2 linked regions of the Desulfofalx alkaliphila DSM 12257 genome follow. The protein of the gene in region 2 interacts with the protein of the main gene of each other region in a pairwise test. Links are inferred from orthologs where the notes say so. Each region holds a gene or a part of one and is shown on either strand. Other genes may lie near its edges.

Evidence for each region.
Region 1: the proteins of tsaE (region 2) and rlmB interact in binary tests that used the Escherichia coli proteins (3 or more experiments, as listed by UniProt). The link is inferred for Desulfofalx alkaliphila DSM 12257 from one-to-one orthologs.

What each region holds. Positions count from the first base shown.
Region 1 is NZ_JONT01000029.1:346-4,717, forward strand. The notes cover bases 1,378-4,372. They hold rlmB (23S rRNA (guanosine(2251)-2'-O)-methyltransferase RlmB), read right to left. Parts: upstream 3,251-4,372; coding sequence 2,504-3,250; downstream 1,378-2,503. Other genes in these bases: sigH (RNA polymerase sporulation sigma factor SigH), read right to left, coding at 1,378-1,857; BR02_RS0111595 (NYN domain-containing protein), read right to left, coding at 2,005-2,511; thyX (FAD-dependent thymidylate synthase), read right to left, coding at 3,263-4,030; BR02_RS0111610 (Mini-ribonuclease 3), read right to left, coding at 4,077-4,372. Outside these bases: more of sigH, read right to left, coding at 1,213-1,377. UniProt on the Escherichia coli protein: Specifically methylates the ribose of guanosine 2251 in 23S rRNA.
Region 2 is NZ_KL544001.1:51,496-59,583, forward strand. What follows is about bases 463-3,298. They hold tsaE (tRNA (adenosine(37)-N6)-threonylcarbamoyltransferase complex ATPase subunit type 1 TsaE), read left to right. Parts: upstream 463-1,557; coding sequence 1,558-2,040; downstream 2,041-3,298. Other genes in these bases: BR02_RS0113415 (amidohydrolase), read left to right, coding at 463-874; BR02_RS0113425 (response regulator), read left to right, coding at 938-1,339; tsaB (tRNA (adenosine(37)-N6)-threonylcarbamoyltransferase complex dimerization subunit type 1 TsaB), read left to right, coding at 2,027-2,749; rimI (ribosomal protein S18-alanine N-acetyltransferase), read left to right, coding at 2,760-3,194; tsaD (tRNA (adenosine(37)-N6)-threonylcarbamoyltransferase complex transferase subunit TsaD), read left to right, coding at 3,218-3,298. Outside these bases: more of BR02_RS0113415, read left to right, coding at 1-462; more of tsaD, read left to right, coding at 3,299-4,240; BR02_RS0113450 (phenylacetate--CoA ligase family protein), read left to right, coding at 4,524-5,825; BR02_RS0113455 (ACT domain-containing protein), read left to right, coding at 5,852-6,283; BR02_RS0113460 (5-formyltetrahydrofolate cyclo-ligase), read left to right, coding at 6,343-6,975; tatA (twin-arginine translocase TatA/TatE family subunit), read left to right, coding at 7,094-7,312. UniProt on the Escherichia coli protein: Required for the formation of a threonylcarbamoyl group on adenosine at position 37 (t(6)A37) in tRNAs that read codons beginning with adenine.

The sequences.
Region 1 (4,372 bases), on a different replicon or contig from region 2:
TCTGCCTTGTTCAAGAATACGCAGATGTAGGGCACGCCCACCTGACGGGACAGCAAAATGTGCTCACGGGTTTGGGGCATGGGACCGTCTGCGGCTGATACAACCAATATGGCTCCGTCCATCTGGGCAGCACCGGTAATCATGTTCTTAACATAGTCGGCGTGACCAGGGCAGTCAACGTGTGCATAGTGACGGTTTTCAGTTTCATACTCAACGTGTGAGGTGTTGATGGTGATACCGCGCTCCCTTTCTTCCGGAGCATTGTCAATTTCATCATACTTTTTAAGTTGTGCGCCACCGGCGGAGGCCAGCACTGAAGTAATAGCAGCGGTCAGTGTGGTTTTACCGTGGTCAACGTGACCGATGGTTCCAATATTTACGTGCACCTTATTCCGCTCAAATTTTTCCTTTGCCATTTGGTAACTCTCCTCCTTGAAAATTCTTACACGTCTTTAAATTATTGCCAAAATAATTATAATTATACTTTTCTACCGGTATCACAAGGCCAGTATGTTATTTCTATAACAAGAAGCGAAATCCTGCAAGTGCTAACAAAAAACACAAAAAAATCCAGTGCATGCACTGGACTTGCTTGGTAGCGGCGGCTGGATTCGAACCAGCGACTCCGCGGGTATGAACCGCGTGCTCTGACCAACTGAGCTACACCGCCCTATTAGATGCTTTTTATGGAGCCACCGACCGGGCTTGAACCGGTGACCTCATCCTTACCAAGGATGCGCTCTACCTACTGAGCTACGGCGGCATTTGGTTGCGGGGGAGGGACTTGAACCCTCGACCTTCGGGTTATGAGCCCGACGAGCTACCGGCTGCTCCACCCCGCGTCGACAAATGTTATTATACCATTATTAAAAAGACAAGACAAGAGCTTTTTTCTGGCAGTTTTTATGTTTGGTGGAGGAGGTAGGATTCGAACCTACGAAGTCGTCCGACGTCAGATTTACAGTCTGATCCCTTTGGCCACTCGGGAACTCCTCCACAATATACCGTCAATGGATTTTGCCGGTAATAAAAACTGGAGCCGGCGATGGGACTCGAACCCGCAACCTGCTGATTACAAGTCAGCTGCTCTGCCAATTGAGCTACGCCGGCTGGTTCTTTGAGATTTTAACTCTCAAACGCAAGGTCTATCTTAACAGATACAGAGCCCATTGTCAATACTATTTAGCTATCAATATTATCCAGCTATTTTCCTTAGGCTTCTCTCTTTTCCAGGTATCTCTCAATTTTTCTCTTTACCCTTTGCAGGGCGTTATCAATGGATTTCACATGCCTGTCTAGTTCCTCGGCAATCTCTTGATATGATTTGCCTTCCAGATATGACATCAACACTTTCCACTCTAAGGAGCTTAAAATTTCCCCCATTTTTTCTTCTATATCATCAAATTCTTCCCTGCTAATAATCAGTTCTTCCGGGTCTGTAATTTTTGTACCTGAAATAACATCCAGCAGGGTGCGATCAGAATCTTCATCGTATATGGGCTTGTTAAGTGAAACATATGAGTTCAGTGGTATATGCTTCTGTCTTGTGGCCGTCTTAATGGCGGTAATTATCTGGCGGGTTATGCACAACTCGGCAAAAGCTCTGAATGAAGATAGCTTATCCATCCTAAAATCACGAATGGCCTTGTACAACCCAATCATGCCTTCTTGAATAATATCTTCACGATCTGCCCCAATCAAGAAATAACTGCGGGCTTTAGCACGCACAAAGTTTTTGTACTTGTTAATCAAGTACTCCAAGGCGGCATTATCACCTTGCCTGGCATATTCAACAACTTCTTCGTCAATTAGTAGGTGATAATCTCCGGCAACTTCTCTTTGTGCATTGGCACTCATTACATCGCCCCGCTTTCTGTACTTTTAAAAAGCTTTGCTTTTTAGTTTTGTGAAGAAGCAAAATGCTTACAATATCAATTATAACTGAAATCAAAAAGGCTAGTCAACTAGAAAAGATGGGCATGTCTTTTTTTGCATAGATTAGTTCTAACTTCTACGCCATTGCTCAAATTTTTTCCTTACCTCATCTTGCAGTCTATTCTCCAAATAATCTTCCGCCGGTAAATCAGTGGCCGCATGTCGCCTGGTTTCTTTTTTGATCCTCTTTATCAATGTTGCCAGTTCCTTAGGCGTTAATCTATATGCACCTCGGCCAAAGATTATGCGCTGTTCGTCCCAGTCTGATGTGGCCACGTATACCCTGCCCTTTAGGGACAACTCTCCGACCAATCTTTCAATGAGGGCGTCTGCCGTCTCACCCTGGGAAGTGTAGTAGACTTTTATGTTAAACCTTTTTTCCATATGTTCAATCCCGGATTTCACCAGGTGGGCATCAAACACCACCGTCACATGGCTCTCGGTGGCAGCGGCAAAGTTAGCCATTATGGAAATCAGTTTATCCCTGGCATGGTCGAGGGCAGTCTCTCTGATGTTTTCAAACTCAGGCCAGGCATGAATTACGTTGTATCCATCTATTACATAATAATTAGGCATGGCTGTTACCTTGGGTGCGCTGGCGCACCACCTCATAAATTAGTAATGCCGCTGCCACGGACGCATTTAGTGAGTTGATATTGCCAAACATGGGCAGCTTGACAACCAGGTCGCAGCGTTCTTTTATTAGCCTGCCCAAACCCTTTCCTTCACCACCGATTACCAAGGCAATGGGCCCGTTCAGCGGCGACTCCCAGTGTGTTTGCTGCCCGTCCATGTCAGCACCCACAACCCAAAAACCCCTGTCCTGTAACTTTTTAATGGTCTGGGCCAGGTTTGTTACCCTGGCCACCGGCAGGTGTTCTATGGCGCCCGCCGATGCCTTTGCCACCGTTGAGGTCAAGGGAACGGCACGCCTTTGGGGTATAACCACCCCATGTACACCGGCTGCATCGGCAGTGCGTATAATGGCCCCCAGGTTATGGGGGTCATGTATTCCGTCCAGTAAAACCAAAAAAGGGGGGCTGTCTTTTATTCCGTCTATTATATGGTCAAGATCAACATAATTCATCGCTGCCGCCAGCGCCACCACCCCCTGGTGGCTGGCGCCGGCGGTGATTTTGTCCAGATGGTTTTTGTCCACCCTTTGTACCGGCACCCGATTGGACCTGGCCATGTCCATTATCTCTCTTATGGGCGCCGTTCTGGCCCCGGACAGCACCATTATTTTATTCAGGGTTCGTCCGGCCCGCAGCGCTTCCCTAACCGGGTTGCGGCCTGCAATTATATCTTGAGACATTTTTCCTCACCATTACTCCAAGGTAGTTTTATTGCTATTATCACTCTCTGCAAGGTATTTTAACCTTACCTTTTTCATTTGTCCACAACTTAATTTGCCTTCAGGACAAGTTCCCTGTAGGCAGCGGGGTCCGGATTTTGCAAACAAGGTGGGAGCAACTTCTTTTACCAGCATCAGCATGCGGTGGGCCAACCTTCTAATTTCCCATTGGGCACGGTTGCAGCAGCGCAGATTAAAAAAGTGCATTAGCTCCCTTGCATTCATTGTCACCACCAGCTTTGTTTCCGCCGCGTTGGGCAAAACAAATCTGGCATCTTCATACGATGAACGATCACCGCCAAAGCGCTGCACCCAGCCGTCGTACCACTCTTGTATTTGTTGCATTTGACGGTGGAATTCTTCTTCGGCCTCTTGACCCAGTTCCTTCACCTTTTGCGGCACAATGTAGCCAAAGGTTTCTCCCCGGTTCTGGGTAGAGGTTTCTCCCACGTAGCGTTGGGACTGCACACTGAAACTGGCAATGCGGTGCCTGGTGATTTGAGCCAGCAGGCTTCTGGACACACCCTCCACCCCAAAGGTAAAGGTTACATGTTCAAAGGGGGTATGGTGTCCCATGTCCATTAATTTTCTTATAAAATCACCCTGATCTCGGACAGCTATACCCCCTGCCACCTCATCAATTGAGGCCGCAGAATAGCACAGCCTGGCGCCCATGGCCACTATTTCTTCGGCATTGGGCGTATAGCGCAGCAGCTTTACATTTAGCTCTTTACTACCCATATTATTCTCCTTAACCGGCGGGCCGGCAGGCACCGCCAAAGTAGTATCACTCTTCTATAACCCCATGGGCAATTTCAAGTATTTCGTTTAAACGGGCAAGGTCGCCCTTTAGATACAAATAGCCTATCAAACTTTCAAAGGCCGTGCTGTGGCGATACTCCATCACCCGGGAGCCCTTGGGCACATGGCCGGACTTGGCATTTCTGCCCCTGCGCACCACAGCAACTTCTTCATCGGTAAGCTTGTTTTCCAGGGCAAATAAAATTTTAGCCTGCGAACCGGCCCGCACATATTTTATGGCCTGCCTATGTAGTTTATTTGCCCTAACCAAGCCTTTGGCAA
Region 2 (8,088 bases):
AACCCCTGAATTAAGGGCCGTAGATGCCATAAACCCCGGTGATGCCGCCTTTGCAGATGCCCTGTCCGGTGGGGTTACAACTGTGGTCATCGGGCCGGGCAGTGCCAATGTCATTGGTGGGGAAATGGTGGTTTTAAAAACCGCCGGTAATTTGGTGGATAAAATGGTGGTGAAAAAGGCCGGTATAAAGGCCGCCCTGGGGGAAAACCCCAAAAGGGTATATGGTGGCGATAAAAAGGCCCCCATAACCAGGATGGCAAACGCCTTGCTCTTGCGCCGGGCCCTGGCAGAGACAATTAACTTTATAGAAAAAAAATCAAATGAACGCAACTTGAAATTAGAAGCTTTGGTGCCTGTTATTGAAGGTAAACTGCCCTTGAGGATACATGCCCACCGGGCCGACGATATTGCCACTGCTGTCCGCATTGCCAAAGAATTCAATATTAAAATTACCATTGAGCATTGCACAGAGGGCTATAAGGTGGCGGATTTACTGGCTGAAAACAATATACCTGTCGTCATCGGGCCCATTATTACCAACCGCGCCAAGGTGGAGTTGCAGGGGGTCAGTCTCCAAAATGCTGCGGCACTGCATGCCGCAGGAGTAAAGTTTGCTATTATGACAGATCATCCGGAAGTACCAATCCACTACTTATCATTGTCGGCAGCACTGACATTGCGGGCCGGCTTACCTGAGGAGGAAATGCTTAAAGCCATAACCATCAATGCCGCGGAAATATTGGGCTTAGAAGACCGTTTGGGAAGCATAGAGGCTAATAAGGATGCCGACCTAATAGTGACGAATTACCCACTGTATGACATTCGCTGTCAAGTGGAACAGCTTTATATACAAGGGGAGAGAGTTAATTGGTAATTAGAAAAAAGCCGGCAATTAGCAGTATATATATAAAACGCCTGGGGGTTGGAGGTATTTCTTATGAAAAAGAATAAGTTTAAAATACTGGTGGTAGATGACCAACCCGGATTGAGATACTTAATGGAGGTTATCCTGCGAGAGACCGGTCATCAAACCCAAACCGCTGAAAATGGTTTAGATGCCCTTGAAAAGGCTCGTCATTTTAAGCCGGATTTGGTGTTCATGGATATAAGAATGCCGGTAATGGATGGTTTGGAGGCGCTGGGTAAAATTAAAATTATGCTGCCTAACACAGAAGTAATTATGATGACTGCCAATAGTACAGAGGATTCCTTCAGTACGGCCATGCAAAAGGGGGCCTTTAAATGTATGGCCAAACCCTTTGACGTGGAGGATATTAGAAAAACCATTGATGAATTTATCTGGGAAAAGGAAAAAACCAGTGATACCTTCGCCTTGTAAGGGCCAACCTGTTACAAGTAAATACTTTTGGTTAAAAGAGTGCCATAGGGTACTCTTTTAATAATTATTTATAAGGGGTTTTCCCATAGATGCCGTCACTGTGGTATTATTGGTATGTTATTTTTTCTCGGCTCTGTTTATAATAAACATAGTATTGACCAGGGCCGGATTATCCTCTGTGGCATGGAAGCTTAGGGAAATAATTATTTAGGTAAGGGATGTTAGCGATGAATGTATTAACAACAAATTCAGCGGAAGAGACAAGGCAGGTAGGGGTTTTACTGGGAAGATTATTTGAACCGGGGGATATTTTATGCATGTATGGGGATTTGGGAGCAGGGAAAACTGCCTTATCCCAAGGGGTGGCCCTGGGTTTGAATGTTAACGAACATGTAACCAGTCCTACTTTTACCTTGATTAACGAATATCAAGGCAGAATCCCCTTATATCACATGGATGTGTACCGGCTGGGGGGGCCCGATGAGATGGACGACCTGGGCTATGAGGAATATTTCTACGGTGACGGGGTGACCTTGGTGGAATGGGCCAACCTGGTGAAGGAAGCCTTGCCCGCTGAAAGGCTGGATCTGCAGATAATTAAACGGGGGGATAATGAACGCCTGTTAAGGTTTATTCCCTGGGGCAAAAGATATAATATATTAGTTGAGGAGTTGTTAAAACTTGTACGTGCTGGGGATTGAAGCGGCTACGCCGGTGGCCGGTGTAGCAGTGATAGATGAAAAAAAGGTGCTGTCTGAAAGGTTTGTCAATAATAAACGAACCCACTCCGTTAATTTACTGCCAATGGTAAAGGCAGCCATTGAGGAGGCCGGTATAAATAAAGAAGAGTTGGCTTGTATTGCGGTGTCTGCCGGGCCGGGTTCATTTACCGGTTTGCGTATCGGCATGACCACCGCAAAAACCCTGGCTCAAGTATGGAATATACCGGTGGCGGCGGTGCCCACCTTAGATGCCCTGGCTTATTCCTTGGCGGGATACAAGGGTTTGATTTGTCCCATTTTAAATGCCAGAAAAAATGAAGTCTATGCGGCGGTCTACAGGGGAAGACCGGGGGAACTGGAGCGGTTGGCCGGCCCCATGGCTGTTTCCTGCGGTGAGCTTATGGAAGAGCTAAAAAAATGGACAGATGATGTTTTGTTTTTAGGTGACGGAATAGATCTATATCGGGAGCAACTGTTGCAGGAACTGGGTGAAAGAGTATTTTTTGCTCCCAGGGCAGTGGCCCTGCCCCGGGGTGCAGTGGTGGCAGAACTTGGTTTGGAAATGTATAAAAGGCAAAGGGTGGCCTCCCCCCTGGAGGTTACGCCGGAGTACATTCGCCCCTCGGAGGCAGAGGTGAAGTGGGCTGAAAAACAAAAAGCCGGTGGTAAATGTGGCTGCGGAAATTAGTTATACTGAGATGAAATTAGAACACCTGCCGGGTGTGCTGGTTATTGAGGAGTTGTCATTTTCAACCCCCTGGTCCCATCATGCCTTTTCATATGAAATACTACATAATAATTTTAGCTGCTACCTTGTGGCTTTAATAGGGCAGCGGGTGATTGGCTATGCGGGCATGTGGCTGGTGCTGGATGAGGCCCATGTGACTAATATTGCGGTGCACCCGGACTTTCGCAACAAAAAGGTGGGGCGGGGGCTCATGCTAAACCTTTTGGCCCATGCGGTGGCAAAGGGTGCCACAAGGATGACCTTGGAAGTGCGCCCTTCAAACACCAGGGCCTTAAGTCTGTATAAGGGCTTGGGCTTTAAAAGGAAGGGTATAAGAAAAAAGTACTATACCGATAATGACGAAGATGCCATTATCATGTGGAAAGAGGACTTGGTTCAAGGTTAATTTAGAGTTAGGTGGTTGAAAAATTGAGTGTAACTATACTGGGTATTGAAACTTCCTGTGACGAAACTTCCGCTGCGGTAATAGTGGACGGAGTGACCGTCAAATCAAACATTATTGCCTCCCAGGTGGAGCTGCACCGGAAATTTGGCGGTGTTGTTCCTGAGGTGGCCTCCCGCAAGCATTTGGAGCTGATTAACCATGTTGTGCTGGAGGCCCTGCAGCAGGCGGAAATAACCCATAAAGAAATAGATGCGGTGGCGGTGACCTACGGCCCAGGCCTGGTGGGAGCCCTGCTGGTGGGTGTGGCGGCAGCCAAAGCGATGGCCTATGGTTTGCAGCTGCCCCTAATTGGCGTCAATCATATTGAAGGGCACATTTATGCCAACTTTCTTCACCGGCCCCATTTGGAATTCCCATCCCTGTGCCTGGTGGCATCGGGAGGCCACTCTGACCTGGTGCTGATAGAGCGCCACGGCAGTTACAGGTTACTGGGCCGTACCCGGGATGATGCTGCCGGCGAGGCCTTTGACAAGGTGGCCAGGGCATTGGGCCTAGGCTATCCCGGCGGGCCCCTAATAGACAAATTGGCACGGGAAGGTGACCCCGCAGCCATTGCCATGCCCAGGGCTTACCTGGAGGAGGGCAGCTTAGACTTTAGTTTCAGCGGTTTAAAGTCTGCGGTGCTAAATTACTTAAATAGGGCACGGCAAAAGGGTTTAAAGGTAGACAAAGCCGATCTGGCAGCAGGTTTTCAACAGGCGGTTGTGGATGTGTTGGTGGATAAAACTGTCCTTGCTGCCCAAAAACACAAGGTAAAAACGGTGATGTTAGCGGGGGGAGTGGCGGCAAACAGTCAGCTGCGAAGGCAACTGCAAGGGGCAGCCCGGCAGCATAACATGCAAGTAACTTACCCACCGCCGGTGCTCTGTACCGATAACGCCGCCATGATTGCCTGTGCAGGCTACTACAAATACCTACGGGGCGATTTTGCCCCCCTGACCCTAAACGCCGTACCGGGGCTTGGCTTAGGGGCAGATAAATACTAATATTTATAACTGACATATAATTCACATTTTCCCACCGTCTTGTGGATGTTTGGTTGTGGATAATGTTGATAAGTCTGTGTATAACTTGAGAATAAAGGGGTTAATTTGTGGGTTTTTGTCCGAACACTGATCAATAGGGATCAAAATTAGGTAGTTTACAGCCGGCCACAGCCGGCAGCCGGTGATTTTTTTAATCTTTTGCCTTGGCCGGGCAGGGAACAAAATACTTTGTGTTGAATAAAGCATATTTATGTATCATAAATATGCAGGGAGGTTAGTGCGGATGTATTGGCAAGAAAAGTATGAAACCATGTCCCGGGAGGAACTGAGGGAATTACAGTTTACCCGTCTCAAAGCGCTGGTTGAGCGATTATATAACCAGGTGCCCTTTTATAAAGAGCGCTTTAAAGAAAAGGGCATTCTTCCCGGGGACATAAAAAGTTTGGAAGATTTAAAACACCTGCCCTTCACCACCAAGCAGGATTTGCGAGATACCTACCCCTTTGGTATGTTTGCGGTACCCATGGAGCAGGTTCTTCGCTTACACGCGTCAAGCGGTACAACCGGTAAGCCCATCGTTGTCGGTTATACAAAAGAGGATTTAGAAACCTGGGGTCATCTGGTGGCTCGCTGTCTAAAGATGGTGGGAGCCTCCCCAAAGGATGTGGTACAAAATGCCTACGGCTATGGCCTGTTTACCGGCGGCTTAGGTATTCACTACGGTACAGAAATATTGGGTGCCACCGTGGTGCCCATATCCGGCGGAAATACCGACCGGCAATTGATGTTAATGCAAGACTTTGGTACCACTGTGCTTACCTGTACTCCAACCTATGCCCTATTCTTGGCAGAAGAAGCCCATGCCGGCAGGGTGGACTGGGATCGCATAAAATTAAAAATTGGTATATTCGGGGCGGAGCCATGGTCTGACGCCATGCGCAAACAGTTGGAGGAAAGATGGAATATTAAAGCCATTGACATATACGGCTTGTCTGAGGTGCTGGGCCCGGGGGTTGCCTGTGAGTGCTTGCACCAAAACGGCCTACACGTCTTTGAAGACCATTTTATTCCGGAGATAATTGATCCCGATACCCTGGAGCCGCTTCCTTTTGGCCAAAAGGGGGAATTGGTTTTCACCTCTTTAACAAAGGATGCTTTTCCTGTGCTGCGTTACCGCACCAAGGACATATCCGTACTTTATGCTGACAAATGCGACTGCGGCCGCACCCACATACGGATGGAGCGGATCACCGGACGCACCGATGACATGCTTATCATTCGGGGCGTAAACGTTTTCCCCAGTCAAGTGGAAAGTGTTTTATTGGAATTTGGCGAGACAGAACCCCACTACCTACTGGTGGTTGACCGTAGGGGTAGCATGGATGATTTGGAAATCAGGGTGGAAGTTTCCGAAAAAATGTTTTCAGACAAGGTGCGGGGCTTAGAGGACTTAGAAAAACGTCTTCGGGCCAGAATACTTAGCGTCTTAGGCATTTCGGCCAAAATAAAGCTGGTGGAACCTAAATCAATACCCAGAAGTGAAGGAAAGGCTAAGCGCATCATAGATAAACGTTTAATGGAATAATGCACCATAAAAAGGGAGGGAAAACAATGAAGGTACAACAAATATCCGTCTTCTTGGAAAACAAGAGCGGTCGTCTGGCCCGGGTAACTGAGGTGCTGGGAGAGAACGGTATTAATATTAGGGCGCTCTCCATAGCAGATACCACTGATTTTGGTATACTGAGACTAATTGTTGATGACCCCGAAAAGGCCGTTCCGGCACTTAAAAAGGGCGGTTTTGTGGTCAGTACCACCGATGTACTGGCTGTGGAAGTGGATGATAAACCGGGTTCTTTAAGTGAAGCAATGCGTTTGCTGGAACAGGCAGCCATAAACATTGAGTATTTATATGCTTTTGTGCAAAAGAATCCCCAAAAGGCACTGGTGGTATTTAGGGTTGAACAGGTGGATCAAGCTATCCGTGTATTGCAGGATAACGGTGTTACCCTAATGCCCAGCCAAGAGGTTTATAAAATGTAATTATAATATTTCCCCCTGCTTGGGGGAATATTTTTTACTGGCAGCATATTATAAAAATATTGACAGACAATTTTGTAAAAATAGAACTTTTCAAAGCAGGATTTCCCATGAATAAGGTAGAAGTAAGAAAATTAGTTTTAAGAAGAAGAGAATCAATGTCGCCGGGCGAGGTTATGTGCAATAGTGAAAGAGTAAAGACTAACCTCTTTGCTTTACCGATTTTTCAAAAATCTCAAGTGGTAATGGCCTATATGTCCTTCAGAAACGAGGTGGCCACCGAGCAAATAGTAAAACAAATGCTGGATCAAGGGAAGAAAGTGGCTATTCCAAGTGTTAATAAAGAACACCGTCTTATGGTACCTTCTCTGGTGACAAATATTTACAGCGATCTAGTCCCTGGCTGCTATGGTATACTGGAACCGAAGCCGTCATCGGTAAAGCCTGTCAAGCATAGTGACATTGATGTGGTTCTGGTGCCCGGTGTTGCCTTTGACCCCAAAGGCAACCGCCTGGGTTATGGAGGGGGGTACTACGATCGTTTTTTGTCCCGATGCAGAGCCGACGCAGTTTTTATAGCCCTCTGTTATCAATTTCAAGTGTTAGACGATCTGTCTCAAATAATTGAGGAACATGACCAAAGGGTACATTACTTGGTAACTGACAGCGAAGTGATTAATATCAAAGTCCTGTAATTAAATTATTAAATCCGGGTAATATTTGGCTGTTATAAGAATATTTAACTACTATAACGGCTTTTCGTAGTTTACCGAGGTTACCAGGTTAAATTTATTTTTGAAAGGAGGGGGAATTATGGGTACAGGATTGCTTCAACCAATGCATATCCTACTGATCTTAATTGTAGTATTGATTATCTTTGGCCCCGGTAAACTACCTGATGTGGGCAAAGCCATAGGCAAATCAATACGCGAATTTAAAAGTGCCACTGCGGGAGATGATCCTAAAAAGGATGATCCCCAGAAGGCTGAAGCAAAGCCCAATAAAGATACTGACGTAACCGATACTAAATAGCAACCTAAGGATGGTATCCAGAGGGGGGTTGGAATTTTATATGAGTAAATTAAGCAGGCGCGAGTTTCTTAGAAATATAGGTCTGGGCACTGCCGGCTTATCATTGTTCGCCGCACCGGCGGCAATGGCGGCAGAGTCACAGGCCATAGATAACAGTGGTTTAAATACAAAAATTACAAAATTAAAAGAAACCTATACAGTTTGTGCTTACTGTGGATGTGGTTGTGGAATATTGTTATACCATGATGACCAGTTTATTGTTTTCGCAGAAGGTGATCCCGATCACCCAATTAACCAAGGAACACTTTGTACCAAGGGAAATGCCATTATAGATGCTTATAATATTATAGATAAAGAGGGCAGTAGAGCAATCAATCCCAAGCGTATTACCAAGCCTCTCTACCGTGCTCCCGGAAGCACCCAGTGGCAAGAGATTAGCTGGGATGAGGCATTGAGTGAAGTAGCCAAAAGAATTAAAGAAACCCGTGATAAAACCTTTGAAGAAAAGGACGAAAAGGGTGTTACAGTTAACAGAACAACTGCCATAAATACACTGGGCAGTGCTTCCCTGGACAACGAAGAAAACTATTTGCTTCATAAAATGTTTAGGGCCTTGGGCATTGTAAACATTGAACACCACGCCCGTCTCTGACACTCCTCCACAGTGGCCGGTCTGGCCAACACTTTTGGACGGGGTGCAATGACAAATCACTTTATAGATTATAAAAACTCTGATGTATTTTTAATGATTGGCTCCAATGCAGCGGAGGCCCACC